Regions from separate parts of the Paenibacillus sp. sgz302190 genome, predicted to be linked through region 1. Evidence: riboswitches for the same ligand, from Rfam matches in the RefSeq annotation. Region 1 holds a riboswitch; each other region holds the start of a gene.
The links. A riboswitch is a leader RNA that binds a small molecule or an ion and turns the genes downstream of it on or off. The one in region 1 is predicted to bind cyclic di-GMP.
Positions count from the first base shown of each region.

Region 1 (7,362 bases):
AGCCCCCTTGGCCCCGCAGCACAGAGCGGCAAACAGATTCATATCATCTCCGCACAGCACCGGTTTGGAACCAAGCCGCGAAAGCTCGGACACAAGATGAATCCCGGGGGTGCTGTCTTTCATGCCGATAACGCCGTCGATCTCAAAAATGGTCCGTACCGTATCGAGCTCCAGCGCAACTCCGGTGCGATACGGAATCTCGTATACGATGACAGGCACGCCAACCTCCGCGACGCGGCGAAAATGCTCAACGATGCCCTGCTGGCTCGGCCGGTTATAGTACGGAACGACGACAAGGGCTGCGTCTGCACCCAGTTGGCCGGCTTTTTCCGTCTTTTTCACGGTCGAAGCCGTATCGTTGGTGCCTGTCCCGACGACAAGCGGCGCGTTCGTACCCGATGCTTGCCGTGCGGTTTGCGCCGCAGCAAACAGGAGTGCGAGCTCTTCCTCCGATATCCCCGGCGACTCTCCCGTCGTTCCGTTAACGATCAATCCGTCGATGTCATCCTCGAACAACTGGTATACCAAATTGTAAAAAGAAGCCACATCCACCTCCCGCTCATCGTCAAAAGGCGTAACAACAGGTACATATATGCCTTGAAGCTCTCGTTCAGTCAGCATGGCGAACAACCTCCGAATAGTTAATTTTATCGTTACTTCACTTTAGCATGGAACCGTTCATCACTGTTAGCTATAATAAATGATAACGCTCATCAAAAATATTGATAATATGAGGTGGCTGGCATGGACTTAACTTATTTTCGGACGTTCCGCGAAGTGGCAAGGAAAAAAAGCTTCACCCGGGCAGCCGAAGAACTCGGCTACGCGCAATCCAGCGTGACGATGCAGATTCAAAAGCTGGAGCGGGATTACGGAGTGCCGCTTTTTGAAAGATACGGACGGCAGCTGAGGCTTACGCCTCCGGGTGAAAGCTTGCTGAAGCTCGCCGTGCAAATGCTCGATCTCTACGACCAGTCTAAGGAAATGATTGCCAGGCAAGTTAACGGCGCGCTGACGATCGGCACGATCGATTCCTTGGCCGCCTATTATTTGCCGCCTTATTTGCACAAATTCAAACAGCAATTCCCCGGTTTAAGCATCCAACTTTTGCCGGACGATGAAACGTCGCTGATTGCGAAAGTAAAAGAGGGCGATTACGATGTCGGGCTCATCCTCGACCAATATCCCGCCGACACCCAGCTTCGCTGCATCAAAGTTCGGGAAGAACCGCTCGTGCTGGTCGCCCCTCCCGGCCACTCGCTGGCGCTGGCGGAGCAGGTTTCGCTGGCCGATCTTGGGCATAACGAATTTATCGTCACGGAAGAAAGCTGCATATACCGCAACTTGTTCGAAAAGCTGCTGAAAGACCAGAGCATCCCTTTTCGCATCGGATTTGAGCTGGGCAACCTGGAAGCGATCAAGCAGTGCGCCATGAACGGGCTAGGCATCGCCCTGCTGCCCCGGATCGCCGTGGAATCCGAACTGGCACGCAAGCAGCTTGCCGTCATCCCGATCGCTCATCCGAATTTAAGCGTGGACCTGCAACTGCTCATCCACCCCAAAAAATGGATGTCCCAAGCGTTGCAAGCTTTCATCGGCATGTTGTCGGCGCCTCAACCAACCTAAGCTCCGCCGCTGAAACGCTCGACGGCTGCCAGCCACCAGCAGCCTTTTCTGCTGCGGGTTGTCGCTGGGTGGTCGTGGTCGACCGGCGTCATGCCGCGCAACACCGCACGCAGTGCGATCGATCCGCGTCATCGCTCGGGCCGGCACAAACAGCCTGTAAGGACGCTTCCCGCGTTCTCCGCCCGAGTTGAGAATTGTTATCATTTCAATACTCGCATCATACCCCAAAAAAAGAAACTTATCAACAACCAGGTTGCCATAAGTTTCTTTTTTCTTTATGCTTTTTTGAGCTTCGACATGCGTCGGCGACACAACGCGCGCCTGAGATTTGCGGGCGTTGAGAAACGGCCTCGCCTGACTGGAGCCGCATCGTAATCGCATCCCCCGCCCTCGCTTGTTGGTAAGATGTACATTGTCGGCTTTAACTGCGGGAAGGCACTCTATCCCCACCCAATTAGAACGGCCCAGCCGTTTGAAAAGAGGCATAGCTCCAGCAAAACCTGCAAAAGTACAGGCTTTTTCGATGGATACGGCTCGTTTGGAGGAAAAGCCTGCGATTGTGCAGGAATTTCCGACCAAACTGGCGCTAACCCCGTATATGGGCGAAAAAAACTGTACTTTTGCAGGAATTTACCACGGCAAGCTCGTTAATACGAAAAAAACTGCACTTTTGCAGGAATTTTTCGCGGCAAGCTCGTCAAAGTGCTAAAAGCACTACTTTCTACAGGATAATACCACGACAAGATCGTCAATGCGCAAAATGCTCCGCGTTCTGCAGGAATTTACCACGGCAAGCTCGTCAAAGCGCAAAATGCTCCACTTTATACGAAAATAGACACAATAGACCTGAATTATTTTCATTCTGTGGGGTGATGTCCACGACGTCATGGGGGTTTTTGCAAGAATATTGCGCGACAAACTCGTAAATGCGAGGCTCATTCTACGTTGCCAGACCAATTAGGCCTTAACGAGCAAGTATTAATCCGGTGCGCGCCAAGCCACAAAAAAAGAAGCTCTCCTTTTCGAAAAGGTAGAGCTTCCCGGCTTTGTGCAATTATACACGAATGTCGATGCTGCGCCCCAAGTGGGGGGTGACTGAAGCGGCGGCCGCCGCAACTTGCTGCTGGGATTTCGCGAAATCTTCCAGCATCACGCTTGCTTGCGCCGTTTGCGTATTATTGATTTTTTTCAGCAGCTGCAGTCCGACTGCTTGCTGCAAAGCATTGCCGCTTCCGACCGCGGATAGCGGGGCATTTACGCTCATAATCTTCCTCCTCTCACCGTTCGGTAGCTGGCTGGCGTACGGCTGCAAGCCGATTAGCCCCTGTAGCTTTGCGTCAGACGCTTTCGCGCCGTTTGCCGTTTCGCAGATGTCAGGCAGAACTTTGCGCCCCTTCAGTATAGGCCATTTATCCTAAATCGTCAATTTCTGCGCAAGATTACAGTCCGAATTGAGCCGGATTTGCCCGCCAGGAGCGGAGGAGTTCCATGTCTTCTTCTTTGATTGCTCCTTGCTCCAAAGCTACTTCAAGCAGCTTCGTATAATTGGAAAGCGTATGAAGCGGCATTCCGGCTTCCCGGAAAGCGTCCGCCGCCTTATCCAATTGATAGGAAAAGATCGCGAGAACGCCCAATGCTTTCGCCCCCGCATCGTTAACGGCCAAAGCCGCTTTCAGCGAGCTTCCGCCGGTTGAGATCAGGTCTTCGATCACGATGACTTGCTGACCGGGCTTAACAGTCCCCTCGATCAGGTTCTCCTTGCCGTGGCCTTTGGCTTTGTCACGGACGTATATCATGGGCAGGCCCAGCTTCTGTGCGACCCATGCCGCGTGAGGAATGCCGGCAGTCGCCGTGCCGGCGACCACTTCGGCTTGCGGAAACTTTTCCTTGATCAGCAGCACAAAACTGTCTGCAATCAGCTCGCGTATAGCCGGATGAGACATGGTCAGCCGGTTATCGCAATAAATCGGCGACTTGAGGCCCGATGTCCACGTAAAAGGCTGCTGCGGGCGAAGCGTTACCGCTCCTATCTCCAATAATGAGGAAGCAACTCGCTTCGCTATCGTTTCAAGCTGACTCATGTTCTCTCACCGTTCCTTTCGAATGTAGGGGCAGGCCCGTCAAAGCGCGACGGAGGCGATGATCGACTCCATCGCCGCTCTGGGATCGGCCGCCGCCGTAATCGGACGGCCGATCACGACAAAATCGGTGCCCTGCGCGAACGCCTCAGCCGGCGTCATGACGCGCGTCTGGTCGCCGATATCGGCGCCCGCAGGGCGAATGCCCGGCGTTACGGTGACGAATGCGTCACCGCACGCCGCTTTGATTTGCGTCACTTCAAGCGGTGACGCAACGACGCCCTGCAGCCCCGCCGACTGCGCCAGGCGGGCATAGCGAAGCACGGCCTGCTCGACAGTGCCTGTCAGGCCGATTTCTTCGTTCAGCACCTGCTGGCCGGTGCTGGTCAGCTGGGTGACGCCGATGACAATCGGGCGTCCCGCTCCCGGAGCGAGGGCTTTGTCCACGCCCTCGAGAGCCGCTTCCATCATCCGCTTGCCGCCGGCGGCATGGACGTTGAACACATCCGCGCCGAGGCGCGTAATGCTCTCCGCCCCGCCCTTCACCGTGTTCGGGATGTCGTGCATTTTCAAATCCAAAAACACTTTATAGCCTTTATCCTTCAGACCGGCTACAAAGCCTGGGCCCGCAGCGAAAAACAGCTGCATGCCCACTTTCATATAGCAAGGGATGCCTTCGAGCTGCCGCAGCAGCTCCTTGGCCCCTTCGGCTGTCGGGTAATCCAGAGCGACCATAATCTTTCCGGCAACGTCCGCACGAGTGTAGGTACTCATTCGCACTCACCGCCCCTTAAGCATGCACAGGCATGGCACGGGAGGAGAAGTTGACCGCTTCAAGCATGTTGCAGAGCGCGCGGACCGTGTCAAGCGACGTCATGCAGACAACGCCGTTCTCCACCGCTTCGCGGCGAATGCGGAAGCCGTCACGCTCAGGCGTTTTGCCCTTCGTCAGCGTGTTCACAACGAACTGCGCCTCGCCGCCGCGGATCAGGTCGAGAATGTTCGGCGAGCCTTCGCTCAGCTTGTTCACTGTCGTTACCGGGAGGCCGGCTTCTTCCAGCGCTTTGGCCGTTCCGCCTGTGGCGATAATTTTGTAGCCGAGACGGTAGAAACCTTTCATGATTTCAATCGCCTCGTCTTTATCTTTGTCCGACACCGTTACGACGACCGAACCTGCAGCAGGAATTTTCATGCCTGCGCCGATCAAGCCTTTGTACAGCGCCTTTGCAAAGTTCGTATCGCGGCCCATCACTTCGCCGGTCGATTTCATCTCCGGTCCGAGCGTCGTGTCCACGCGGCGCAGCTTCGCGAAGGAGAACACCGGCACTTTCACGGATACGTAGTGGTCTTCCGGCCATAAGCCGCTTTCGTAGCCCATATCGGCAAGCTTTTGCCCCATGATGACCCGGGTTGCCACATTCGCCATCGGAATGTTCGTCACTTTGCTCAGGAACGGAACCGTTCTGGACGAGCGCGGATTCACCTCGATCACATACACTTCATCGTTGAAGATGACGAACTGGATGTTGACCAGTCCTACAACTTTCAGTTCGAGCGCAATTTTTGTCGTAATATCGATGATCTTCTGTTTAATTTCAGCGGAAACCGTCTGCGGCGGGTAGACGGCGATCGAGTCGCCGGAGTGTACCCCTGCACGTTCGATATGCTCCATAATGCCCGGGATCAGAACCGTTTCCTTGTCACAAATCGCATCGACTTCGACTTCTTTGCCGAGCATGTAACGGTCGATCAGAACCGGATGCTCCGGATTGATTTTCACCGCATACTCCATGTAGCTGAGCAATTCTTCGTCGGAATAGACGATTTCCATCGCGCGTCCGCCGAGGACGTAAGAAGGGCGAACGAGCACCGGATAGCCAAGCCCTGCGGCAACGCCTACCGCCTGATCGACGGACGTTACCGTACCGCCCTGCGGCTGCGCGATTTGCAGTTTTCCCAGCAGCGCTTCGAATTTTTTGCGGTCTTCAGCCGTATCGATGCTTTCGAGGTCGGAACCGAGAATGCGCACGCCGGCTTTGTCCAGCGGGGCCGCCAGATTGATCGCGGTTTGGCCGCCGAATTGCACGATGACGCCGATCGGATTTTCACGCTCGATGACGTTCATCACGTCTTCGAAGAACAGCGGCTCGAAGTACAAGCGGTCTGACGTATTAAAGTCCGTGGACACGGTTTCCGGGTTGTTGTTGATAATGACCGCTTCATAGCCGGCGGCTTGGATCGCCCACACCGCATGCACGGTGGAGTAGTCGAACTCGATGCCTTGGCCGATACGGATCGGACCGGAGCCGAGCACGACGACTTTCTCCTTGCTCGTTTCCGTTACTTCGTCCTCTTGCTCATAGGTCGAGTAGTAATAAGGCGTCGAAGCTTCGAACTCGGCCGCGCAAGTGTCTACCATTTTGTATACAGGCTTGATGTTTTGCTGCAAGCGGTGAGCGCGCACTTCCGCTTCTTTCGTAAACGATGTGCAGCCGGCAAGCGTGCGAATTTCGGCGATAGCCCGGTCCGTAAACCCTTTGCGCTTCGCCTCCAGCAACAATGCCGCGGAAAGATCGGATTTGGCGATTTCCGCCTCATATTTGATCATGCCGGCCAGTTTGTTCAGGAACCACCAGTCGATTTTCGTCAAGTCTTGCAGCTGCTCGACTGTGTAGCCTCTGCGGTAAGCCTCGGCCAAAAGGAACAGGCGCTCATCGTCCGGCTTTTGCAGGCGAAGCTCCAGCGTTTCCTTATCCAGCAAATCCGTTTCTTTCAGGAACAAACGGTGCACGCCGATTTCCAGCGAGCGGATCGCTTTATGAATCGACTCTTCGAAAGTACGGCCGATGGCCATTACTTCCCCTGTCGCTTTCATCTGCGTGCCGAGCTTGCGGTTTGCCGCCGTAAATTTATCGAACGGCCAGCGCGGAATTTTCGATACGATGTAATCCAGTGTCGGCTCGAAGCAAGCGTACGTTTGCCCGGTTACCGGGTTGACAATTTCGTCCAGCGTGTAGCCGATGGCGATTTTGGCCGCCATTTTGGCGATCGGATAGCCCGTCGCTTTGGAAGCGAGTGCCGAGGAGCGGCTTACCCGCGGATTCACTTCGATGACATAATATTGGAAGCTGTGCGGATCGAGTGCAAACTGCACGTTGCAGCCGCCTTCGATGTTCAGCGCGCGGATAATTTTCAGCGATGCGGAACGCAGCATCTGGTATTCGCGGTCGGACAGCGTCTGGCTCGGAGCCACGACGATACTGTCGCCCGTATGGACGCCAACCGGATCGAAGTTTTCCATGTTGCACACGACGATGCAGTTGTCGTTCGCGTCGCGCATCACTTCGTACTCGACTTCTTTCATGCCGGCGATGCTTTTTTCTACGAGACATTGGCCGATCGGACTGTAGCGAAGCCCGGATGCGACCGTTTCGCTCAATTCTTCAATGCTGTTGCAGATGCCGCCGCCTGTTCCCCCCAGTGTGTAAGCAGGACGTACGATAATCGGAAAGCCGATTTCACCGGCAAAATCAAGCGCTTGGGCTACAGTCGTCACGATGACGCTGTCAGGCACCGGCTGCTCCAGCTCTCTCATCAAATCGCGGAAAAGGTCGCGGTCTTCCGCTTTTTCAATCGCGGTCAGCTGAGTGCCGAGCAG
Region 1 covers NZ_JBZYAO010000010.1:86,846-94,207, reverse strand. The annotation lists gene dapA (4-hydroxy-tetrahydrodipicolinate synthase) at 1-621, opposite strand, end outside; gene AC6RNO_RS13630 (LysR substrate-binding domain-containing protein) at 745-1,626, shown strand; gene AC6RNO_RS13625 (hypothetical protein) at 2,039-2,335, shown strand; gene AC6RNO_RS13620 (putative motility protein) at 2,681-2,890, opposite strand; cyclic di-GMP riboswitch class I at 2,910-2,997, opposite strand; gene pyrE (orotate phosphoribosyltransferase) at 3,066-3,707, opposite strand; gene pyrF (orotidine-5'-phosphate decarboxylase) at 3,747-4,478, opposite strand; gene carB (carbamoyl-phosphate synthase large subunit) at 4,495-7,362, opposite strand, start outside.

Region 2 (7,362 bases), on a different contig from region 1:
CCAAGAACAAAAGATGCTGCAATCGTACCTGCGAGAATTTTTTTGCTAATAGTTTTCATATTGTTATTCCACCTTTTCGAATGTTTTTGTTGTTTACAAGACCAAGTATAGGCCCCTTTCCTGAATCCCCCCTGAGCGCCGACTTAATAAACCATGAGCGTTGCCTGAGGGTTTCCTGAGTCCGGCTGCCGTCGCATGAAACGCAAAAAAACTGCAGTTGTCTGCAGTTTGGCAAAGTCCGGCTGCTGTCAGGGAACAACACCAGCCTGTTTATTTTTCATATCCGTTAGGGTTGTTGAATTGCCAGCGCCAGGCGTCTGCGCACATGTCTTCAACGCCTTTCTCGGCAACCCAGCCTAATTGCTCGCGCGCTTTCGTTGTGTCCGCATAGCACGTAGCCACATCCCCCGGCCTGCGCTCCTCGATGCTGTACGATATTACTTTTCCGGAAGCTTTTTGAAAGGCTTCGACCATTTCAAGCACGCTGTAACCCCGGCCGGTACCGAGATTATACGCTTCGATCCCGCTCCTGGACAGCAGTTGTTCCAATGCTTTTAAATGCCCTTTGGCCAGATCGCTGACGTGAATATAATCCCTGACTCCGGTTCCGTCTACGGTCGGATAATCGTTCCCGTATACCCGCAGCTTTTCCAGTTTGCCGATAGCCACTTGGCTCACATACGGCATCAGATTGTTCGGCACGCCGTTCGGATCTTCCCCGATTCGTCCGCTGGGGTGCGCTCCGACCGGATTAAAATACCGCAGCAGCGATATGCTCCAGCTGTGATCCGAGATGTACAAGTCCTGCAAAATCCGCTCGATCATAAGCTTTGTTTGACCGTATGGATTCGTCGCGTCGAGCGGAAAATGTTCATGAATCGGCACCTGCTCAGGCACCCCGTAGACAGTTGCCGAAGAGCTGAACACCAATTTGCGGACATCGTATTTTTGCATGACATTGCACAGAATTAATGTGCCGGTAATATTGTTGTGGTAGTAAGATAAAGGAAAAGAGACCGATTCCCCCACTGCCTTTAACCCTGCAAAATGGATCACCGCTTCGATCGAATGCTCGCGAAACACCTGTTCCAGCCCCGCAAAGTCGAGCAAATCCAATTGATAAAATGCAAAATCCTTCCCCGTCAGCTCACGGACCCGCTCAAGCGCCTCCGGCTTGCTGTTCATCAGATTGTCGACAACGACGATCTCATAACCCTTGTCAAGCAGTTCGACACAGGTATGGCTGCCAATATAACCTGCTCCGCCAGTTACTAGAATGGACATGATTTCCGTTCCTCCAATTTACGATTTCATTGCGCCGGCGCATCTGCATGCAGCCTTTTTCCAACTTAATGGATTTATGCCATTTTAGCAAATACCAAAAAAACGCCCCACCCTTCTCAAGGAAAAGGATCAGTGCGCTCCGGTAACAAATGCATGATTACACAACGACTTTGCCGGACAGGTCATTATTGGCAGCCCCGGCGTTGATGTTCGTATATTTGGTTAACCCTCTGTCCAACTGTGCGAATGACCCTAAATAAGCTTGCACTTCACCAATTGTTAACCCCAAGCTGCGAGCCTCGCGAATCATTTCTACCCAGTCTGAATCCAAGGGATTGCGTTCCATACCCAATTGCACAAATACTTTGGACATACTATTACCTCCAATGTGAAGTTTGTTTGCAAAAAACCATCTATTAACGGTTTAATAGATTGGGTCGGTTGCACCACTAACTCCACATGCTCCAGGTGCCCACATACGGCGCATGTATCAAAGTATTCCCATAATTAATTATCCAATTGCGGAATAGATCTCAAGGCCTAAGACTGAAACATTTCTCATCAACCTAAGCCTATTATACAACGACCTTCTCCTAAATTCCACCAAAAAATTTGAAAAAAAACTGCTAGGTCATTGTTTTTTAGGAAAATGATACTAATGTATCCGCAATAGATAAGTAATTAGTAGGATGCTTACTTGTTGTTTTCCTGGTTTTTCTTCCATTTGCTGAATTCCAAAAATTCGCGAAACTGCTCCTTCGTTACTCCCGAATCCATCGCCTCTTTGACTAAATCCTGCCACTGGCTGTCCAGTTCTTCTTGCACTTTCGGCTGTTCTCCGTGCAGGATCAAGTCGAGCGGCACGTCAAGCGCAACCGCAATTTTTTCCAAAAATTGAATGGACGGATTTTTCTGAATATCTCTTTCCATATTGCTTAAATAAGATTTGGCGACTTCAGCCTTGGCAGCAAGCTCAGATAAGCTGAGTTTTTTTTCCAGCCGTAATCTTTGAATCCTTTTACCAATCACACTTATCATCTTCCTTTTTGCTTTATTCACCATGTTTACGCATATTATAGCAAAGTACCCCTGCCCAGACTATCGCTATATTTTCCAACCGCATACAATTTTCAGAAAAGAAAAAATGCATCTGCACAAAAATGGAGAAATAAAAGCGGTTAAACTTCTATTTGCCATTTAAGGAGATGCATTTCGAAGGCCTACCCCCGGTGTCCGGCGGGTTGCACAAAACAAACTTCGCCCGCCGGACTCTCAGCGCCGCCGTTCACTCGCCGGGGTTCGTCAAACGCCATTTGTTAAACTCAAGGAATTCTTTAAACTGGTGCTTGTTAATACCGGATGACATAGCTTCTTTAATAAGCTGATACCATTCCTGATCCAGTTCTGCGACATTCGTTTCCGGAGCTTCTTGATCAAGAAACCTGTCTACAGGCACCTTCAGAACGGAGGCGATTTTCTCGAGAAATTGTATCGACGGGTTCTTTTGAACATCACGTTCCAAATTGCTTATATATGATTTGGCCACGCCGGCCCGCTCTGCCAGCTCGGACAGAGACAATCCCTTTTCCTTGCGAAGCTGCTGTACTCGAGTTCCTATCATCAAGATCTTCCTTTTTTTAACGATGTAATATATTCCATGCTATCTGACAGCCGCTTTGTGCCGTAATGTGCTTTTCATGCAATCGATAACTCTCGTCTGCTCCTCTTCCATCATCCCGGATCCTGATGGCAAGCATAAGCCGGTGTTAAACAATTTCTCGGAAACACTTTCGTTCTCCGCATGCCGGTAATATGCCGCTCCCCCAAAAAGAGGCTGCAGATGAAGCGGTTTCCAAACCGGACGGGCTTCGATGTTTTCTGCTGTCATTGCTTCGAGTATGGATTTGACGCTTACGCCATGTTGTTCCTCATCCAGGGTGATCACGGTAAGCCATCGGTTCGACCTTGTGTTCTCCAATTCAGGCATAAATTGTATGCCCGGGATGCCGGATAGGCCCTGCCGGTACTTTTCGAAAATGGCTCTTCGAGCACTCACCCGCTCATCCAGTACGCCCAATTGCGCGCGCCCAATCCCTGCCAATACGTTGCTCATGCGATAATTAAAGCCAAGCTCCGAATGCTGGTAATGCACGGCCGCATCCCTGGCTTGAGTGGCCAAGAAACGCGCTTTTTGCAAATCATCCGGATCATTGGAAACAAGCATGCCTCCGCCGGACGTCGTAATAATTTTGTTTCCATTAAAGGAATAGATGCCGTACTTGCCGAAAGATCCGCTCGCTTGTCCTTTGTACGTCGAACCTAGCGACTCCGCTGCGTCTTCGATCACGGGAATATCGTATCGATTGCATAATGCAAGGATCTCGTCCATTTTCGCGCTTTGTCCGTATAAATTCACCACAATAATGGCCTTGGGCAGCTCTCCCTCACGGTCCGCATCCGCTAACGCGCGTTCCAACGCATCAGGCGACATGTTCCAGGTCTCAGGCTCCGAATCGATAAAGACGGGCACGGCTCCCTGGTAAATAATCGGGTTGGCGCTGGCTACGAATGTCAAGCTCGAGCAAAACACTTTGTCGCCCTGCTCCACGCCCAGCAACCGCAAAGCAAGATGAATGGCCGCGGTTCCGGAGCTTACGGCAGCTGCGCCGTTCATTCCGACATAGGCGGCAAGCTCGCTCTCAAAAGCATCGACATGCGGTCCTAGCGGAGCAATCCAGTTCGTTTCGAAGGCTTGGGCTATGTATGTTTGTTCCTGGCCGCTCATATGCGGAGCCGATAAATAGATTCTTTTTTTCTCCGATGTCACTTGCAACGCACCTTTCCTTCCAGCATGTTGAATTAAGATATATGAAATATAGTAATTTCCGGTCTGCAAAACATGCGGATCGGTAAAAAGCTGGTGCCGATCCCGCGGTTCACGTATAAAGGCATCCGCCTGTCTCCAATGGCGTACAATCCGTCTACATATTTTTGTCCAAGTTCCGGGGTGAAAAATGGCTTGGAGAACGGCTTGCGAATTTGGCCGCCATGCGAGTGTCCCGAGAATTGGGCGTTCACACCGAAACCGGAACAAATATCCGCAAGATCAGGCTCATGCGCCAGCAGCAAAACGCAATCTTGTTCCGACTTCCCTTGCAGCGTCTTCTCGATATCGAAGTGGCCGAACATATATTCATCCACACCTGCGATACATAAGCGCTGCCCATTTTCTTCGATATAGCCGTGCGCATTGATCAACACGCGAAAATTCGAATTTTGCAGCATCTGAACGGCTTGATCCCTCGCTGCATAATCGTGGTTCCCAAGGACAGCCCACTTTCCGCCGCGCGGCGCGCGCAGTTCCTGGAGCAAGGGCAGCACCGACGGCGACGGCGTTTCCAGCCACCCACGATCCAATAAATCGCCTGTAAAAAACAGAATGTCAGGCTGTAAATCGTTGATCATCCGCACGACCCGGCGGAACGATTCGCCATCGTAATGAAAGCCGAAATGCGTATCGCTGAATTGAACGATTTTCCAGCCCTTGAAGGCTTCGGGAAGCTTGCTGATCTTGAGATCCACCTTGCGTATCTGATACCAGAATCGCTCCCCAATGGCATCCGCGGTTCCCACTACGCCTGATCCGAGCAAAATCAATCCCGCTTTTTTCAAAAAACTTCGCCGGGATATCTTCTTTGGCTCAGTCATGTGCGGGCTCCGGTAGCTTGCCGATTACCTTCGCAGGAGTTCCCACGGCGGTGCTGTGCGGCGGTACCGGACGAATGACAGCAGCGCCTGCCCCAATCACGGACCATTCCCCGACCGTCATTCCCGGAATGACGGTTGCTCCCGCGCCTATCATAGCCCCTTCCGCTACCTTCACATCGCCGGTCAATGTTGCGCTAGGCGCAATATGAGCATAATCCCCGATGCGGTTGTCATGCTCGATGACAGCAGCCGTATTAACGATGGCATGGCGTCCGATTACAGCATCGGCCTGAATAACCGCATTCGCCATAACTACCGTTCCTTGGCCGATTTGAGCGCTCGGGCTGATCACCGCTGTCTTATGGACAAGGGTCAGGTAATATGCATCCGCTACATTCAGTCGCGAAACAACCGCTTGTCTAATTCTATTATTTCCGATAGCGATAATGAACTTCAGTTCTTCCAGTTTGCCCATCACCTGCTGCGCTGCAGAGACAGGACCTTTGAACACGCCGTCTTGCAGCGATAAATCATCATATTTATCATCAAGGAAGGCTCTTATGGTATAGCCCTCTCTCGCAAGTATCATATCGCGAATCACTTTGCCGTGCCCTCCCGCACCGACCACTGCGATGTCCAGCTCAACCACACCCTTCGCTAAGAGAGCTTCGTCCCCCTGAATTTCTCCATGGTGACATGATTATCTTGACTGACTCCTTCGGATTTAAACACTTTATAGAAAGTTAACATCATGATTTTCAAATCCAGGGCAAAGCTTCGATTCTCTACGTACCATACATCCAGCTTGAATTTGTCTTCCCATGAAATCGCATTCCTGCCGTTAACCTGAGCCCAGCCCGTGATCCCCGGCCTGACCAAATGCCGTTTGGCCTGTTCCTCGGTATAGAGCGGCAAATAGTCCATCAACAACGGCCTTGGGCCGACCAGGCTCAAATCGCCTTTGATCACGTTGACCAGCTGCGGCAATTCATCCAGACTAAATTTTCGCAAAATTTTGCCGAAAGGGGTTAGCCTCACTGCATCGGGCAGCAAGTTCCCTTCGCTGTCTCGCGCATCCGTCATAGAACGAAATTTATATAAGTAAAACGGCTTGCCGTGTAAACCGGGACGCTCCTGCTTAAATAGAACCGGCGTACCTAATTTGTTTCTGACCAGGACAAACAATACGGCGATCAATGGAGACAGCAGCAAAAGCATCGTGAAGGAAACCAATAAATCGAACAGCCTTTTCATCTTATCAACTCCTTTGCTTCTGAGCGGCACATCATATTACAAGTACAAGTATTTGCTGCCATAATAAATATTCAGGCTGATGACGCTCTCGTAATAGTAGTAAAGGAAATAAAAAACCATGATCAGATAATAAATAAATTTCTGATGTCTCGTGACGAACACCTTCACGACCCAAGGGATCAGAATAAGACTGTACAAGCCGAAATAGATGCTGAATCTCGCAAATATCCACTGCTGCGTCGCGATAAGCATAACGACAACATTCAGCAAGCACATATTGACGATGATATCGCTTTGCGGAAAAATGCTCCTCAGCTTATCTCTTCCGATAAAAGCAAGGACCAGCGGCGCAGCCGTCACAACAACCCGCAAAAAATTGGCGCCATGCGTTTCGAGATTTTGGTATTCGCTGTATTTCGTATCCTGGATCACCGTGAACAGAGCTTGTGAAAATTGGCCGAAGCCAAGCACGAATATGACCGCTATCGCCAGGAATATGTAAGTTTGGTACGTCCACGCTTTTCGCCTGACAATAAAATAAATGGGCACGAGAATAAGCGCGGATTGATGAATAGTCGCCGCCAAAAGAACGACGGCCATATACTTTTTCCAATTTCCGTCCAATATATATTTGGTTGCCGCAAAGAGCAGGGCAGCTGCAAGAAACTGCCTGATGCCGTTCATGGAAACCAGGAACATTCCGCTTGTAATGTATAGAAAGACACTCAGTTCAAACAATCTCGCATATTTATATAGAACAATCAGAATACATACATTTGTTAATAAGGCTACTACGAAGATCAGGAGCTGCGGATCAAGCGATATTTGCTGCAGCAGCATCTGAAATAAATTAAACCCGAAATCCGCGCTAAACAAGGCGCTGTACAAATTGAAGTGATTGGTGCGGTAAGAGTACATATAGAAAACCGTGTCGCCGATATTGTTTCTGAGACCGGAAACGAGAACTATAATGGCGATAACGATGAAAACAAGCATCCTGTTCGGCCTAATATAGACCGGACCTGTCGGGATCGGTTTAGCGACGAATCTGGCCAATAATGAAATCATATACACACTGCATAAAGTAATCCAAAATATCGTCATTCCGCGATCCCT
Region 2 covers NZ_JBZYAO010000004.1:146,560-153,921, reverse strand. The annotation lists gene AC6RNO_RS07445 (hypothetical protein) at 1-59, opposite strand, end outside; gene galE (UDP-glucose 4-epimerase GalE) at 271-1,284, opposite strand; gene AC6RNO_RS07435 (anti-repressor SinI family protein) at 1,442-1,657, opposite strand; cyclic di-GMP riboswitch class II at 1,711-1,794, opposite strand; gene AC6RNO_RS07430 (helix-turn-helix domain-containing protein) at 1,978-2,313, opposite strand; gene AC6RNO_RS07425 (helix-turn-helix domain-containing protein) at 2,570-2,905, opposite strand; gene AC6RNO_RS07420 (aminotransferase class I/II-fold pyridoxal phosphate-dependent enzyme) at 2,945-4,069, opposite strand; gene AC6RNO_RS07415 (metallophosphoesterase) at 4,144-4,992, opposite strand; gene AC6RNO_RS07410 (NeuD/PglB/VioB family sugar acetyltransferase) at 4,985-5,632, opposite strand; gene AC6RNO_RS07405 (sugar transferase) at 5,650-6,246, opposite strand; gene AC6RNO_RS07400 (EpsG family protein) at 6,283-7,350, opposite strand.
Region 2: it holds a riboswitch for cyclic di-GMP, as region 1 does, so the genes downstream of both, AC6RNO_RS07435 (anti-repressor SinI family protein) here and AC6RNO_RS13620 (putative motility protein) in region 1, are expected to answer to the same signal.

Region 3 (7,362 bases), on a different contig from region 1:
AAAAGATACAGCGGCAGAAATTAGCACAATTCAGCTAATCAGTGAAACACGCGATACTTTATATGAGGTAAACATAGATTTTAATAAATAAGGAAAGGCTTCGAAGATTGGATAGGTTTCTATCTGATCTTTGCCATTTCTATTTAACAAGAGGTGGAATTTATGAAAAAGATAATAAAGATTGTGGCAGTTACTGCCTTACTTTGTATATGTATATCCGCAGCCAAGCCGGGTTTGGCTCTTGCAAATCAAAAACCCTTTAGCGATGTATCGCCAGAATATTGGGGTTATAATTCAATTCAATGGGCTGTAGAGAATCATATTATCGATGGGTATTCAGATGGCTCTTTTAAACCTGAAGAAAATGTCGAGCAAGCTGAATTTCTTGCCATATTAATTAGGGCATATCAGCCGAAAGACTTGCCTGTATCACCGAATAAAGACGACTGGTCTTGGTCTTATATAAAATATGCTTTAAATATGGGGTGGACTATTATTACACCGCCATCCTCAACTGCCGGAAACGGCGTGCATTTGACAAGAGGGGCTATTGCAAAGCTCGTGTCCAATGCTTGCGGAGAAAATTATAGCGAAAAAGATTCAATACAATATTTACTTGATCATAAACTTGTGGAGGGAAAAACGGAAGGAACAGTAGAAGGGTTTGGGAAAGATGATCATTTAACAAGAGCAGAAGCAGTAACTTTCGTTAAGAATCTGAAAAATAAATTGAATGTATTGAAGCCTGCTCCACAAGAGGAATCCGTTTACAAGCCAAAATAATATGTTTAAGCTGTAAGTAATGCGAAAAAAACAGCACCTTCAAAAAAGGCGGGTAGCCGAATATTTTTAAGGAGCTGTTTTTTCTTTTGCTCCATTTGTCTTTCAATTCTTCCGAAGTTTCAGGAGAGTACACAAACCATGATAACGAACCTGTAAAAAGGCACTACCATTGCAACGACCCTAACTGAATATTCTGCGTGGGTAAAATGGAGAAATGTGCCTCTGGACATCAGGGGGTAAATACCAATGAAAGGTCATAGAATGACCAAATATCGAGATGCTTTACGAATCAAGAGTATGGGGTCTATTAGGTACTGAAGGGTATCAGCATGAAAACTTTCGTCTTTTACCGAAAAGATACCGAACGAGGAGGTTATTTCTGCATGAATCAGGAAATCAAGCAGTATATGCATCGCATTGTTAACGGTTATGTGGAGGATTTAAATGCGCTGCTCAAACGCCCCCCTGCAACGTGCTGGACACGCTTAAGTAAAAGTTAATTGTGAGGAGATGAACTCGATATGAACAGAGCCCGCCTTTGCCTCTGCGCGTTGTTATTGAGCATATCGCTTGCCTTGCAGCCGTCCGTATCCAGTGCCGCGGCTGATCAGGTCAAGGTAAGCTTTCCCGAATTTCCCGTAACCGTGAACGGTAACGTGCTGGATATGCGGCACAGCGAATATCCACTTCTCGTGTATAAAGACATCACTTATTTCCCGATGACCTGGAACAACACGACCGCACTGGGGCTTACGGCGCAGTGGAACCCGAGTCAGGGGATGTCGTTGAAAAATACGAACGCCTGCATACCGCTCCAACAGGATTTGACTTCCACAATCAATTCGAACGATGATACACAAACGGCGGAGTTTGCGCCATTTCCAGTTAAAGTGAATGGCCAAGTGATTGACAATGCGGCTGAACCGTATCCGCTGCTGCTTTACCGCAATATCACGTATTTTCCGATAACGTGGCGGTTCGCGCACGACGTTTTCGGATGGATGACGAGTTGGGATGTTGAACAGGGACTCGGGATTGTGTCCTGCGGTGGCGGAACGAATACGCAAGCGAAGCAGGCCGATGCGCTCAATGTGGCAAATAACGGACAACTTGCCGTTCAAGGCGACTGGATTTATATGAACCCGGAGAACAAGTATTTCGAACCGAGTCAACTGTTGAAACGGAAAATGGATGGCAGCGAGGAAGTGAAGCTATCGGACGACAATGCCGCGTATCTCAACATCGAAGGGGAATGGCTGTATTACACGATTCCCTCACAAAATGATCCCGGCGGTATCTACAAGATCAAAACCGACGGGACAGGGCGCGCGCAGCTTTTCGCCGGCCCTGCCGAAAAACTTTGGGTGAAGGATGGCTGGATATATTACATGCATGATACAAACGGCGGCGGTTATTACTGGACTGACGGCATTCATAGGATGAAAACCGACGGTACGGAGGATCAAGTGATCCTGGCCAAAGACCAAAATTCGTCTTTTTCCGGATTTTTTCTGGATGGGGATACGATCTATTATATAAGACAAAACCGTCTGTTTCGGATGAATCTGGACGGCTCCGACAATCGGGAGCTTCGCGAAGATGTGACCCATGCGGTCGTCATCGACGGATGGATCTATTATGTTTGCCATAACGGTATGCAATTGAACAAAATGAGCGGGAACGGGCTGGTCGATATTCCGCTGTACACCTCGGAGCGCGGGATTTTGACGCTTCAATACCGCCAAGGCTGGATTTACATGGCCGATGGCTACTTCGGAATTATGGGATCCAACAATATCGACAAGCTCCGCATTGACGGTACGGGGGAAACCGGTCTGACGACCGCTCGTGCGACTTCACTCTACTTCGCGGGCGACACGATATATTACAACCGCGCGTGGGAGGGGAACAACCAGCTCGACCACATGGAAGTGAAATAACGGTCAGGTCATTGTTCTTATCACAAACAATTGATATCCAGGTTTATGATGGTAACTATAAGGAGCTAATGCTATGAAAAAAATAATAATTGGAATGCTAATTGGATCGTCTTTGACAATGGCAACTGCGGTAGCTGCTTCAAATAACATTCAATCACTTTTATTTCCAGTTAAGATCAATATCAATGATCAATCAAAAGAAATCGGAAGCGGGTATGTCACTCTAAACTATGAAGGTCATGTTTATGTACCCATTCGTTTTGTAGCTGAAAGTTTAGGAGCTGGTGTTGGTTATAACGGAGAAACACAAGAAGTCATTATCAAACAAGGACAGCTCGATATTGTTGACCCAAATCCTCTTTCAACAGATGATATGCAGGTGGGAAATTTAATACTTGTGAAAGAAGGCAATCAAACCAAAGTTTCAGGAGTCTTCAAAATACCAAGACAGGCACAGGTCGGTGCAAACTTAGCATTTTTCAATGATAAGGGGGAACAATTAGGTTTTGTTGTTATTAGTAACACTTATGAGGCTGGGACGCATAGCTTTGAGTTACTTGGCGATGGGGATTTCGTGAATTATTCTTCTGTTAAACTTCACGTAGGTTACTTCAACGGTTGGCGAGATGAAGAAAACATCCCAAAGTATAAATAGCAGGACACCAGGGTGCGTGCGGTCAGCGGGAATGCATGTGACGATTCGCCCCCCCCCCCTACCAATTCAACCAACAAGAACCTTGCAGCGATAATTTTTGTGCCAAATACAACGAACTCACTTATTGTGGGTTCGTTGTGTTTTAGTTTCTATATCTTTCTGGTTATTTTCATTTAAATTATGCCGAAGCTAGCCAGCAGCGAACAGCGCAAATAAAAAGCCGGTTTCCAGGACTTGGAGACCGGTTTTTTTAAACAACTCAGCTTGGAGCGTCTGCAGATGTAGAGAACAGGAAATCTCTACTTTCATTAGCGATTTTACGCACGTGGTTCAGGTCCGCGTGAAGAAGCTGTCCGTGCCGCTTTACCGGACGACCGGAAACAAACACGGAATCAACGTTGGCCGGATTTGCAAATTGCACGACGGCACCGACCGGGTCGGAAACAGGAAACATATTCAAACCCGTCGTCCGAATCAGGATGAGGTCGGCTTCTTTTCCAGGAGTCAAGGTACCGGTTTTCCGTTCTAACCCCAAGGCCTGGGCTCCTGCCAGGGTTGCAAAATTTAATACTTGCCGAGCCTTCAAACTTAATTCGCCGGGCATGTTTTTGGAAGCTAAAATGCTCTGATTCGTTCTCGCCCGCTCCGCCTGAAGCATGAATTTCATTTGCGTAAACATGTCTCCGCCGGTTGAAGTCACCACATCCACGCCAAGGGCAGGAGTCCCGCCGTTCTCAAGAAATAACCCGGTGGCAGGATACCCGTGCCCCATCATCATTTCCACCTCGGGAGTAACGGATATCGACGCTCCTGAATCTGCGAGCATTTTGTATTCGTCATAGCCCATTGTATTTGCATGTACCATATTTAAATCGGGGCCAAGCAAACCGGCTTTATATAGCTTTTCAACGGATCGGTCATCCGGCCCCCAACTGCCGAAGCCAATATGCATGGAACATACCGCACCCAGTTCTCTGGCAAGCTGGATTTCCTGAACCGATGTATCCCAGTGACTAAATTCCGGTCCTCTAATGGCTAACCCCATCGTTAATAATTGATCATCGGAGGAAAAATACTGCTGTTTTACGCGGCGCACATCGTCAGTAACCATTTTTTTGCTATCACGGTTCCAATATTCGGTTTCACCGGAAGCTCCGTACGCGAACACGGCACGAATGCCGGAATGCTGCAAGCCGCGAATCAATTCGTCCGCATGATCGGGAGAATAAATCATCGTCCAATCCAAAAGAGTGGTTACGCCGGCATTGAGCGCTTCCAAAGCTCCCAACAGGTTAGCGGCATAACAATCCGCGGGACGCAGCCTGCTTCCAAACCCGCCATAATAAATGTTTTGCAAATAGGTAGGCAACGACCAGTCGGCGCCTATAGTTCGCACCAAAGATTCCCAAACGTGCCGATGGGTATCCACCAATCCCGGCATGACAATCATATCCGTTGCGTCGACCATTTCACAATCCGATACTTCGAGATCTTCTTGAATCGTTGCAATGACAGAGTCTTCTACTAAAATGTCCGCTTTCTTAAAATCCCCTAAAGATTTGTCCATCGTCAAAACGCAGCCGTTTTTAATTAAGTAACGTCTACTCAACCTTCCCATCTCCTTTGACAAATGAATGGATTTTACAAAAGTGATGATGAAAAACGAATTTACACCTAATGCTTACAAAGAAAATATTACATAATTTAACATATTTGGTCAAGACTTAATTATGACACTTGCTCAAACGTAGCTCTAGGCTATTGATGAAGAAAGAAAAAGATCGGCGTGTGTTCAAGTAGGTGCAAGAAATTAATATTATGTGGAAATATGTTAGATTATGGGTTAATATGGGACTTGTATTAAATCTTATGTACTATTTTTGTAGTTTTAAATGCCTATAAACCAACTGAACACGAAAAGGCAAACCTGTTCGAAAGACAGGGACGCAAAGCCACGGGCCTACTTCTACAAAGGATATGTCGTAAGACATTTCTCGGAGAAACGGCAGCCGGGTTGCCGAAATCGGTTGGTTTTTTGATTTGAGAAAAGTAAATTCATTCCTTTGGGGGTATACAAATGAAAGTATATTGGATTGCATCACTAGCAACTGCCGCACTACTTGGAACTTCCATTCACGCTGCCGAGGCCGATTCTACCACTGCTGCGCCGGGAACAAAAGCGATAACTACCGCCGGTACGGCTTCCACAGGCAGCTTCAGCGACACGAAAGGACATTGGGCGGAAACAACTATCGCTGGAGCCATTCAAAAAGGCTATGTCGACGGCTATCAAGACCATTCTTTCAAACCGAACGAAAAAGTGACGCGCGCCGAGTTTATCAAAATGGTCGATACCGCGCTTCATCTTTCGGTTTCCGGCACCGCCAGCGGCAGTGACTGGTATTTGCCGTACATTAACGCGGCGGTCACCGCGGGGATTCATCAATGGAGCGACTTTACGAGCGGAGACTGGAATACGCCGATGACGCGTCAAGAAATGGCGCGCATAGCGGTTCGGGCGGCTACTGGCGACAAGAACTTGGATGATAAGAAATGGATGTATCTGGCGACCAAAGCCGGGCTGATCACCGGCCTGGACGATAGCGGCACACTTGGGGCGGACGAAACGACGACGCGCGCTCAAGCGGTGGCCATCATTGAGCGTATTCTTTCCATTAAGGACGGCCAAACGCTTTCTGCTGACAAACACGCTGTAGCAAATGCAGAGTTAGTTTGGCACAGAACAAATATATTTACCATCTATCCGGATTTTTTCAACCAAAAAGTAAGGGGCACAGATAAACTTGCAATTGATTACTGGAATCCGGACGATTTAGCCATTGATGCACCCGATTTCAAGGGAACAATTGATCAATTAATTCTTATCGATCTTGAAGACCCCAACGATCCGAACAAAAATCTCCTTCCAATCAACGAGCTTTCTTGGGGTTCAGGGGCGTATAAAAACCCAATTAAGAATTATCCGGCAAGCTATATTCTGTATGCTAAATCCCATGTTGACATAAATACATTAGCCCCTAAAATCAATTATTTGCCTTTTTCGTTATATGGGTATAAGCAAAGTTTTCAAGACATTATTTCCGGAACATTAAACGTTCCCTATGCGATTACTTATCCATATATCAATGCTTATATTATCCCAAAAGCAAAATTCGAGAATGAAGGTTTCGTTTTGAATGTAAAAACTCCTTCTGTTACCGGGCATACTCCTGTCTCTAAAAGTGTTATAGATACCTACCCTAACTAAATAATCAGGAGGAGCAACCACATATGAGAGCATGTAGAAGTTTATTATTAGCTCTTATTGTTTTAATTGCGTCGGTTCAGATAGATGTCATGTTTAGTAACCATGCTAAAGCAGCTCCGTCAACTCAAACAATAGCGTACACCTTAAATATAGATTCATCCAGGTTATATAACTTCGGAGGATTAACTTTTAGTTCCGTTTCATCGATAGACACGAATCCCATTACTGTACATGCACCTTCGGGACAGGTAATCACCGAACTAGCCTGGTATGATAATAACGGGACATTACTTCGTAAGGTCAATGGATTTTCACCAGGCAGCGCTTCCTTCTCCGGAACAGATACTTTAAGCGGAACCGAGATCGAGGTTTGGTCAAAAGACAATAAGACAGACCCTGGTTCTTATTATTGGGATAGATGGTCTATTTATGATACGGCTAAAGGTAATGGCCAGGTTTGGTATGCCGGTGTAGGGGACACTCAGTGGCAAGATAATATAGCTTGTCCCGGTGGCAGTGCAGCACCAGCAAGGGAATCTGATAGAGGATATGGGCCTTTTCCTCAATATCCCGGATGTACGGACAATCATTTGTCATTGACATTGCACCGAACAAAGGCTTTTCTAACACAAGATTCTATCTATATTCCAACTGATTATATTGCCGCAAGTAGTGGTGACTACTCACTTGAAAATGTCCGAACGATTTTCACTGAA
Region 3 covers NZ_JBZYAO010000062.1:8,660-16,021, forward strand. The annotation lists gene AC6RNO_RS35090 (S-layer homology domain-containing protein) at 163-783, shown strand; gene AC6RNO_RS35095 (DUF5050 domain-containing protein) at 1,305-2,723, shown strand; gene AC6RNO_RS35100 (stalk domain-containing protein) at 2,797-3,378, shown strand; gene AC6RNO_RS35105 (amidohydrolase family protein) at 3,638-4,996, opposite strand; cyclic di-GMP riboswitch class I at 5,289-5,400, shown strand; gene AC6RNO_RS35110 (S-layer homology domain-containing protein) at 5,456-6,646, shown strand.
Region 3: it holds a riboswitch for cyclic di-GMP, as region 1 does, so the genes downstream of both, AC6RNO_RS35110 (S-layer homology domain-containing protein) here and AC6RNO_RS13620 (putative motility protein) in region 1, are expected to answer to the same signal.

Region 4 (7,362 bases), on a different contig from region 1:
AAGTAACAAACACGCTAACTTAACAGCTAGATTCGCTCAAATAAAACAGGAAACCTACCAGGGCTAAACGGTAAGAAGTTCTTTGCGTTATTTATTCCGGTCGGCCGCTGTCTTTTTTACGCCAATTTTTCGGATGGTTCGGTTGGGCAGGATTCGGTTGGTTCTTATCAAGTATCCACGTTTTACCGATTTGAACCGCTTTAACGCGCCCTTCTGCGCAATAGTTTTTGATGGTACCCGGCGATAATCCCCATATTTCCGCGGCCTCCTGGACACCCATAATATGATCAAGGGGGTTCATGACGGTTACCTCTGTTTCCGTACGATTATTAACGTATATAGCGATATAGCGAGCGTGATAATTGAAATTACGAAAGTGACGTAAGCCATTGAGTACACGGCTCCTTTCGCGTATAATGATTGTTAGGGGGAGAGGTTTTAAACCTCTCCGGTGATTTACTTACGAGACTTCGAGCGCTTCCGACGCTTGGAGTCTTTTTCTTTTCGGTGATTTTCCAGCACTATGTAGAGATTGACGAGAGCAACCAATAGCTGGATTATCGCCGTCAGAAGGGTAAGCATTTACATCACCTCCTAACGGTTTCATTATATCATGTGCGATAACGCATGTAAAGGGGGTTGCAAGTCAGAGGCGCATTGGATTATTCCGATTCAGTCTGCACGTAAACGGCTACCACTGCCCCTATTATGGTTTCTTGGTCTTTTGATCGTTGTCTGCTATGTACTCGAACAGCTCAGCAGGAGTGCAGTCTAATGTTTTACATAATAGATTAAGAACCTCAACACTAACTGCTTTAACGTGTTTGTCTTCCTCACGTAATTTTTCATTGTTAACCCACTGGCTCAAAGTATTCGGTCGAATGCCAGTCTGTTTGCTTATTTGGTACATGGTCATCCCACGTTTATCTAACATCTCCGAAAGCTTAAAACGAATCAACGAAAACCACGCTCCTATTAATTTCCATTCTACCACAATAACAACGCTTGACGTTATTAACAAATTGGGTTAATATCAATTTAAGATAATAACTCAAAATGATATTATAAATTTCATTTCACATACGGAACCTCAGTTTACACGCGAGCGTCCTGACCGGAAAGGAGGTGATGGCTATTCGCAAGATAACGGTACGAATGAAACATCGGGATGACGTTGCTAATGAAATGTTAGTTTTTGATTGGAATGCGTATCTACTAATAGAGAATGTAGCGTTGATTCTCGAACCGGAAGACGAAATCGTTACGATATCACGCGTAAAGTTGCGCGAAGATGGGACATACGTGCGTACGTCCTCAGGCGGCTTTTGCCGTATGAAGGTGGCTGTTTTCTGACTGAGGAGTATGCGCGCCAGCGCGTTGTTAACCTGTGCTTCGAAATAAGCCAGCTCATAAGTCCATAAATAAAAAAACTTCCTACGTTTATTACCGTAAGAAGTTCGCATAAATTGCGTTTGATTCCACCCGATTAAAGCGGGGTTATACGCGCCACGGCGGGATTCGAACCCGCGACGCACAGTTTAGGAAACTGTCGCTCTATCCTGCTGAGCTACGGGCGCATAGCAAAGACTATTTTAACACGGAGTTTTTCGTCATGCAACCGTGCTCTTGCCTTGCCAGCTTGCCGGTCTAGGAATCTAGGTTCGGATCGAACAGACTTCTAGACCTTGTTCCGAAGCTTGCGGAAGAACTGGGTCAGCAGCGCTGCGCATTCTTCCTGCAGCACGCCGCTGATTACGTCGACGCGGTGATTGAAACGTTCTTCCTGCAGCAGGTTCATCAGCGTGCCGGCGCACCCTGCTTTGGGATCTGCGGTACCATAGATCACTTGCGGAATGCGCGATTGAACGATGGCTCCCGCGCACATCGGACACGGCTCCAGCGTGACGTAGAGCTTGCAGTCCAGTAGACGCCACGCCTGCAAATGCTCGCTGGCCTGGCGGATCGCGATCATCTCGGCATGAGCGGTCGGATCCAGGGACGTTTCGCGCAGGTTGTAGCCGCGGCCTATAATTTCACCGTCACGCACGACAATAGCGCCGATTGGAACTTCACGGATCGTTTCGGCTTTCAAAGCTTCATGGATCGCTTCCCGCATCCAATATATATGTTCATCCACAGGGGACACCTCGCTTAAAAAAATGTTATCCACATGTGAATAGAAGTCGAACAAGCATTCGTTGTTAACATTCTGTGGACAAGTGTGTGGATAAGTTGAAAAGTTGTGGATATATGAGTTTCATTGTAGGGACTCGCCGCTCTGAAATCAAGCTGCCTGCGAAAACGGTTGAATCCGACGGCTAAACTAGGTATACTAGAATTAAAATTTTAGGTCTTTTAACCTACTGATAGGTATAATCGCATACATAACGAGATCAGATTTGATAAGGGCAAACTTGCCGAAAGGCAAGGACGCAAAGCCGAGGGTCTAAAGTTCTACAAGAACCATGACAGCCTGGTTACCGGAAATCAAGCTTGTTTGATTTAGGTAAATAGGTTGCCCCGACAGGAAGGGACAGTCTATTTTTTTATTTATAGCCTAATCTGTTTGTAGAGAACAGGAGGATATGCCATGAAGCTGTCGGATAGGGAGAGAAAGATGGATTTGGTCAAAATCTACGGAAGCAAGGAAGGCAACGACGCGGAAATTTTGATTGACAGCAAAGCGGTGCTGGATAAAAGCGATTTTGTAGCGACGGGAATAGTAACGTACGTGCTTGGCGACATTATCGAAATCGAGCTGCCTCAATACGATGTTTTTCGGCTCGGGGACAAGGTCAAGATTACGGTTTATTCCAAATCGGGGCTATTCGTTTTTGAGACGTCGGTCGTGGCCAAAGACGAGGGTTCGATCATCGTGATTAATCCGCCCGATAACCGGAAGAAGTTTACGGAGAAGAGGGAGCACCCGCGAATCGATGTCGTTCAGGGCGGCTTGCTGCACAGTCTGCATGACAAGAATAAGAGAAACAAGCAAAGTTTCGAGCATCCGATCAGCCTTAGCGTCAAAAATATCAGCTTGAGCGGCGTAGGATTTGTGATTGAAAACAATATGAATGCGGATAAAAATATGAGTCTGGAAAATAGCGCGCGGCTCGAAATCGAGCTTCTGCTCGGTTTTTCCATATCTTGCGTAACCGAAATCGTCCGAAGAGAGGCTTTGGGTGCAGGCTTTTTTTATTACGGAGTCCGATACGTTGAAATTCCGGAAAATAAAACGAATGCGCTGCGGGCCTTTATTTTGAAAAATCAGGTCGAGGCCTACTTCGTACAAAAACAAGACATCAAATTGAAAAAAGTCATGGATATCCGGTCTGCGGTGCATCAATAACCGCGGGCTTTTTTTTATTCAAACACGGCGCCGGCGATTCGTCGCAGCAAGTTAGTGTCAATCTATTTGCGCAAGTTATGCATAAGATTAGGGACAATTCGCAAGGTTATAATTGATACCATCGTTCAATGGAACAGCAGAAGCAGACATCAAAAATGAGGTGATGAGCGATGCGCTTTTCGAACTTGTTCGGCAGGAGAAAGTATCATTCAGCCCCGCAGAGGTCCAATCGTCAGCAAAATAACGACTCCATCGGTACGTCCCTATCGCAAAATATCGCCGATTTACATAACCTGTTTACGCAAACTCCCGATCTGATCGTACGGCAATTTACAATCAAGCGCACGGGAGAGCAAGCCGCGCTTGTTTATCTGAGCGGGCTCGTGGATAAAAACTCGATCAACAACAACGTGCTCCGCCCGCTTCAATTCGACGATGGGAGCGACGATGCGGACGGCGATTTTATTTTGACAATCGGTCAGGTTATTACGCTGCAGGCGTGGGCGCAAATCGAGGTCGCAGTTCTGCATGGCCGCAGCATACTTTTTGTCGACGGACGGGCGGAGTCGTATTCTCTCGATACGCAGGGCTGGCCGCAGCGGGCGATTGCAGATCCGCAGCTTGAGGCGTCCCTGAAAGGAGCGCATCAAGGCTTTGTTGAAACGAGCACTCAGAACGTTGCGCTTATCCGGCGCTACATTCCCAACCGCGAATTGAAAATAAAGGAATTAAGAGTAGGGCAACGCGGGCATACTATCGTATCCGTTCTATACCTGGAGGATGTCGCGCATCCCGAGGTGCTGCAGGAGCTGGAAGACCGGATTCAGATGCTGAATATCGACACGATCATTAATACCGGCGAGTTGGCGGAGCTGATCGAGGATAATCCGTATTCTCCGTTTCCGCAATTTATTTTGACGGAACGGCCGGATGCTGCAGCATCGCAAGTTTTGCAGGGAAGATTCGTCGTTGTCGTAGACCGTTCTCCGAGCGTGCTCGTCGGTCCGGCCTCGTTCACATCGTTTTTTCAGAGCGTCGACGATTACAGCACACGCTGGTCGATCGCTACTTTTATCCGGCTGCTGAGACTTTTTGCGTTCTTTGTCGCCGTCTTTTTGCCGGCGTTCTACATAGCTGTCATTTCTTACCACTTTGAGATCATTCCCATCAAATTGCTGCTCACGATCGGGGAGTTCAGAGGACGTGTGCCGTTCCCTCCTTTCGTGGAAGCGGTCATTATGGAGCTTACGCTTGAAATGATGCGGGAAGCGGGAATTCGGCTGCCCGCTCCGGTCGGGCAAACGGTCGGCATTGTCGGAGGCATCGTCATCGGCCAGGCGATCGTACAGGCGGGGCTCATCAACAATATTATGGTTATTGTCGTTTCTTTTACCGCCATCGCTTCTTTCATCCTGCCCAACTACGATATGGTCGCCGCCATTCGGCTGATTCGCTTCGCGATGATGATAGCCGCTTCGATGTTCGGCTTCGTTGGCATTATTGTCGGGATGATGACGATGGTCGGACACCTCATTTCGCTGGAATCTCTCGGAACTCCTTACAGCACTCCGCTCGCGCCGATCCGGCTGGTCGATTGGAAGGACGCGTTCGTTCGCTTGCCGTTATGGAAAATGGATAGGCGTCCTGTCAGCGCGAGGCCGGTTCAACCGATGCGGCAAGGTCCCAGCCGTTCCAAGGGTGACGATAAATGAGCAAAAATTCGGGTCATACGATTACCTCCCTACAGTACATTTTTATCAATTCGGGCTTGCAGGTGAGCATTTTTTTTGTAGCGCTGCCCAGAATAATGGCCGAACAGGCGGGTACGGACGGCTGGATCTCGCTTATCCTTGGTTGGGCTTTAACGATAGCGGCAAGCCTGATCATTATCCGGATTATGCAAAAAAATCCCGATGATACCTTGCTTGATTTGCTGACGAAATACTGGGGCAAATGGGCGGGCAGAGCGGGAGCCATCCTGTTTGCTCTCTATCTCTTTTTCTACGGATACATAGGGCTCGTATACACGGTATTAATGACGAAGGCCTGGCTGCTGCAGCAAACTTCGCCCTTTCTCCTTATGCTGCTGCTGATTATCCCCACGTATGTGATTGCTCGAGGTGGACTTCGGGTTGTGGGAAGATATGCGGAAATTGTATTTCTCCTCTCGCTGTGGTTACCGTTTATTTATTTGTTTCCGCTAAAAGAAGCCCACTGGCTTCATTTGCTTCCCGTGCTGAAGGAAGGGTGGATGCCTATTTTTCATGGCGTACCGGAAGCGCTCTATTTTTACATAGGATTTTCAACGACGTTTATGTTCTACCCGTTTTTGCAGAATAAGAAAAAAGCTTCCATGAATATTGTCTTTTCCAATACGATTACACTGTTCATTCATTTATCCGTCACGATCATTTGTTTTGTTTATTTCAGCCCGGACGAAATTACCGGATACAACGAGCCTGGGGTCAATGTACTGAAAGTAATCGAATTCAAGTTTGCGGAACGTATCGAAGTGCTGTTTATAGCGTTTTATTTGTTAATGTTTTCCTTGGCATGGGTTCCGACCGTGTACTTGGGCGTAGTGTGCACGAGCTGGCTGCTCGGCAAGCAGGATCATCGGGGACATTTGCGTGTGATTTGTTTGCTGCTTGCTGTCGGCACATTTTTCTACATGCCCACATTCAATCAGAACGACCGGATGGGACAATTTCTTCTTTACATCGGGATTGTCGTGGAATACATATTTCCCGTTTTTTTAATCATTTTGATGTGGATGCATGACCGGTTCCGGTGGAGGAAGAACTTATGAACAAACGGCGGATTTTTATGCTGGCTATCGTCATGGCTATCATCGTCTCGGGCTGTAGCGACCGACTGGATCTTGAAGACGCCGCAATCCCGCTTTTGGGGGGCTATGATCTCGATGAGAATAATAAAGAGGTTAACTTTGTGGTTATGCCTGTGTTCAGCAGAAGCGCCAAGAAGAAAAGCAAGGAACTCGGCGTACCTGTGCAGACGGTCAGACAGGGGAGGGGAGAATTGGATGCCTATACGCCGGGCATTTTTCAGGGCAGAAAGCTTATTGTCATCCTTGTCGGCAAACGCCTCTTGCAGCATCCCGGCTGGTTCAAGATTATGGATGTCTTCTTTCGCGATGCAAAAAATACGTTAACCTCCAGAGTCGTTATGTACGACGGTCCTCTCTCTGAAGTCATCTTCATGAGTCCGAAAGACCAGCCGTTCCTCCCCGTATTAGTGAAAGGGATGGTCGATACGAAGAGTTCGAGATCGGAGACGGTGAAAACAACGATGCAGGGGCTGCACCGGCAAATATATGAGAAGGGGATGACTCCCTATATTGCTGAAGTTCAGATGGATAATGAGATTAAGTTGAGAGGAACGGCCCTCCTTGATCATACGGGCAAATATGTCGCTTCTCTGGATGCGGAAGAAACCATTTACATGCAAATATTACAAAGTGAAGCGAAAAAAACGGTCAGCTTGACGCTATCCATTCCCGGCTATCCGAAGCGTGGTCCGCTTAATTCGGACAAGTTAAGCTTTAGCTCCGAAAGAATAAAAACGAAGGTCAAGACCTCCTATCGCGACGACAAATTTCGTTTCGATTTGAGCATTAAAATGCCTATTGCGCTGACGGAACGGTTATTTCCTTACGATATGCGAGGAAAGGGAACCGAACTGGAGCAGTTGATCGCCGAACAATTGCAAAAGAAATTCGAGAACCTCATCAGGAAAATACAAAAGTATAAAATCGATCCGTTCGGCTTAGGGATCTACGCAAACGCTTTTGAATATAAGCAGTACAAGAAAGTGGAAGATTATTGGGGAGAAACGTTCGCCCAAGCGGACGTACATGTATCCGTGAAAGTCACTTTGGAAAGTATGGGGCCCGTGAAGTGAAGTTTGCGACGCCATAGGGAGATTGACAGGGCGCAAGAACGATTGAGTGGAGGAGATGCTTATGATCAAGCGTTCACTGTATATCAGGCTTA
Region 4 covers NZ_JBZYAO010000042.1:296-7,657, forward strand. The annotation lists gene AC6RNO_RS30650 (helix-turn-helix domain-containing protein) at 92-301, opposite strand; gene AC6RNO_RS30655 (helix-turn-helix domain-containing protein) at 707-958, opposite strand; tRNA gene AC6RNO_RS30660 (tRNA-Arg) at 1,503-1,577, opposite strand; gene tadA (tRNA adenosine(34) deaminase TadA) at 1,679-2,137, opposite strand; cyclic di-GMP riboswitch class I at 2,398-2,485, shown strand; gene AC6RNO_RS30670 (PilZ domain-containing protein) at 2,591-3,349, shown strand; gene AC6RNO_RS30675 (spore germination protein) at 3,520-5,061, shown strand; gene AC6RNO_RS30680 (endospore germination permease) at 5,058-6,158, shown strand; gene AC6RNO_RS30685 (Ger(x)C family spore germination protein) at 6,155-7,270, shown strand; gene AC6RNO_RS30690 (Ger(x)C family spore germination protein) at 7,332-7,362, shown strand, end outside.
Region 4: it holds a riboswitch for cyclic di-GMP, as region 1 does, so the genes downstream of both, AC6RNO_RS30670 (PilZ domain-containing protein) here and AC6RNO_RS13620 (putative motility protein) in region 1, are expected to answer to the same signal.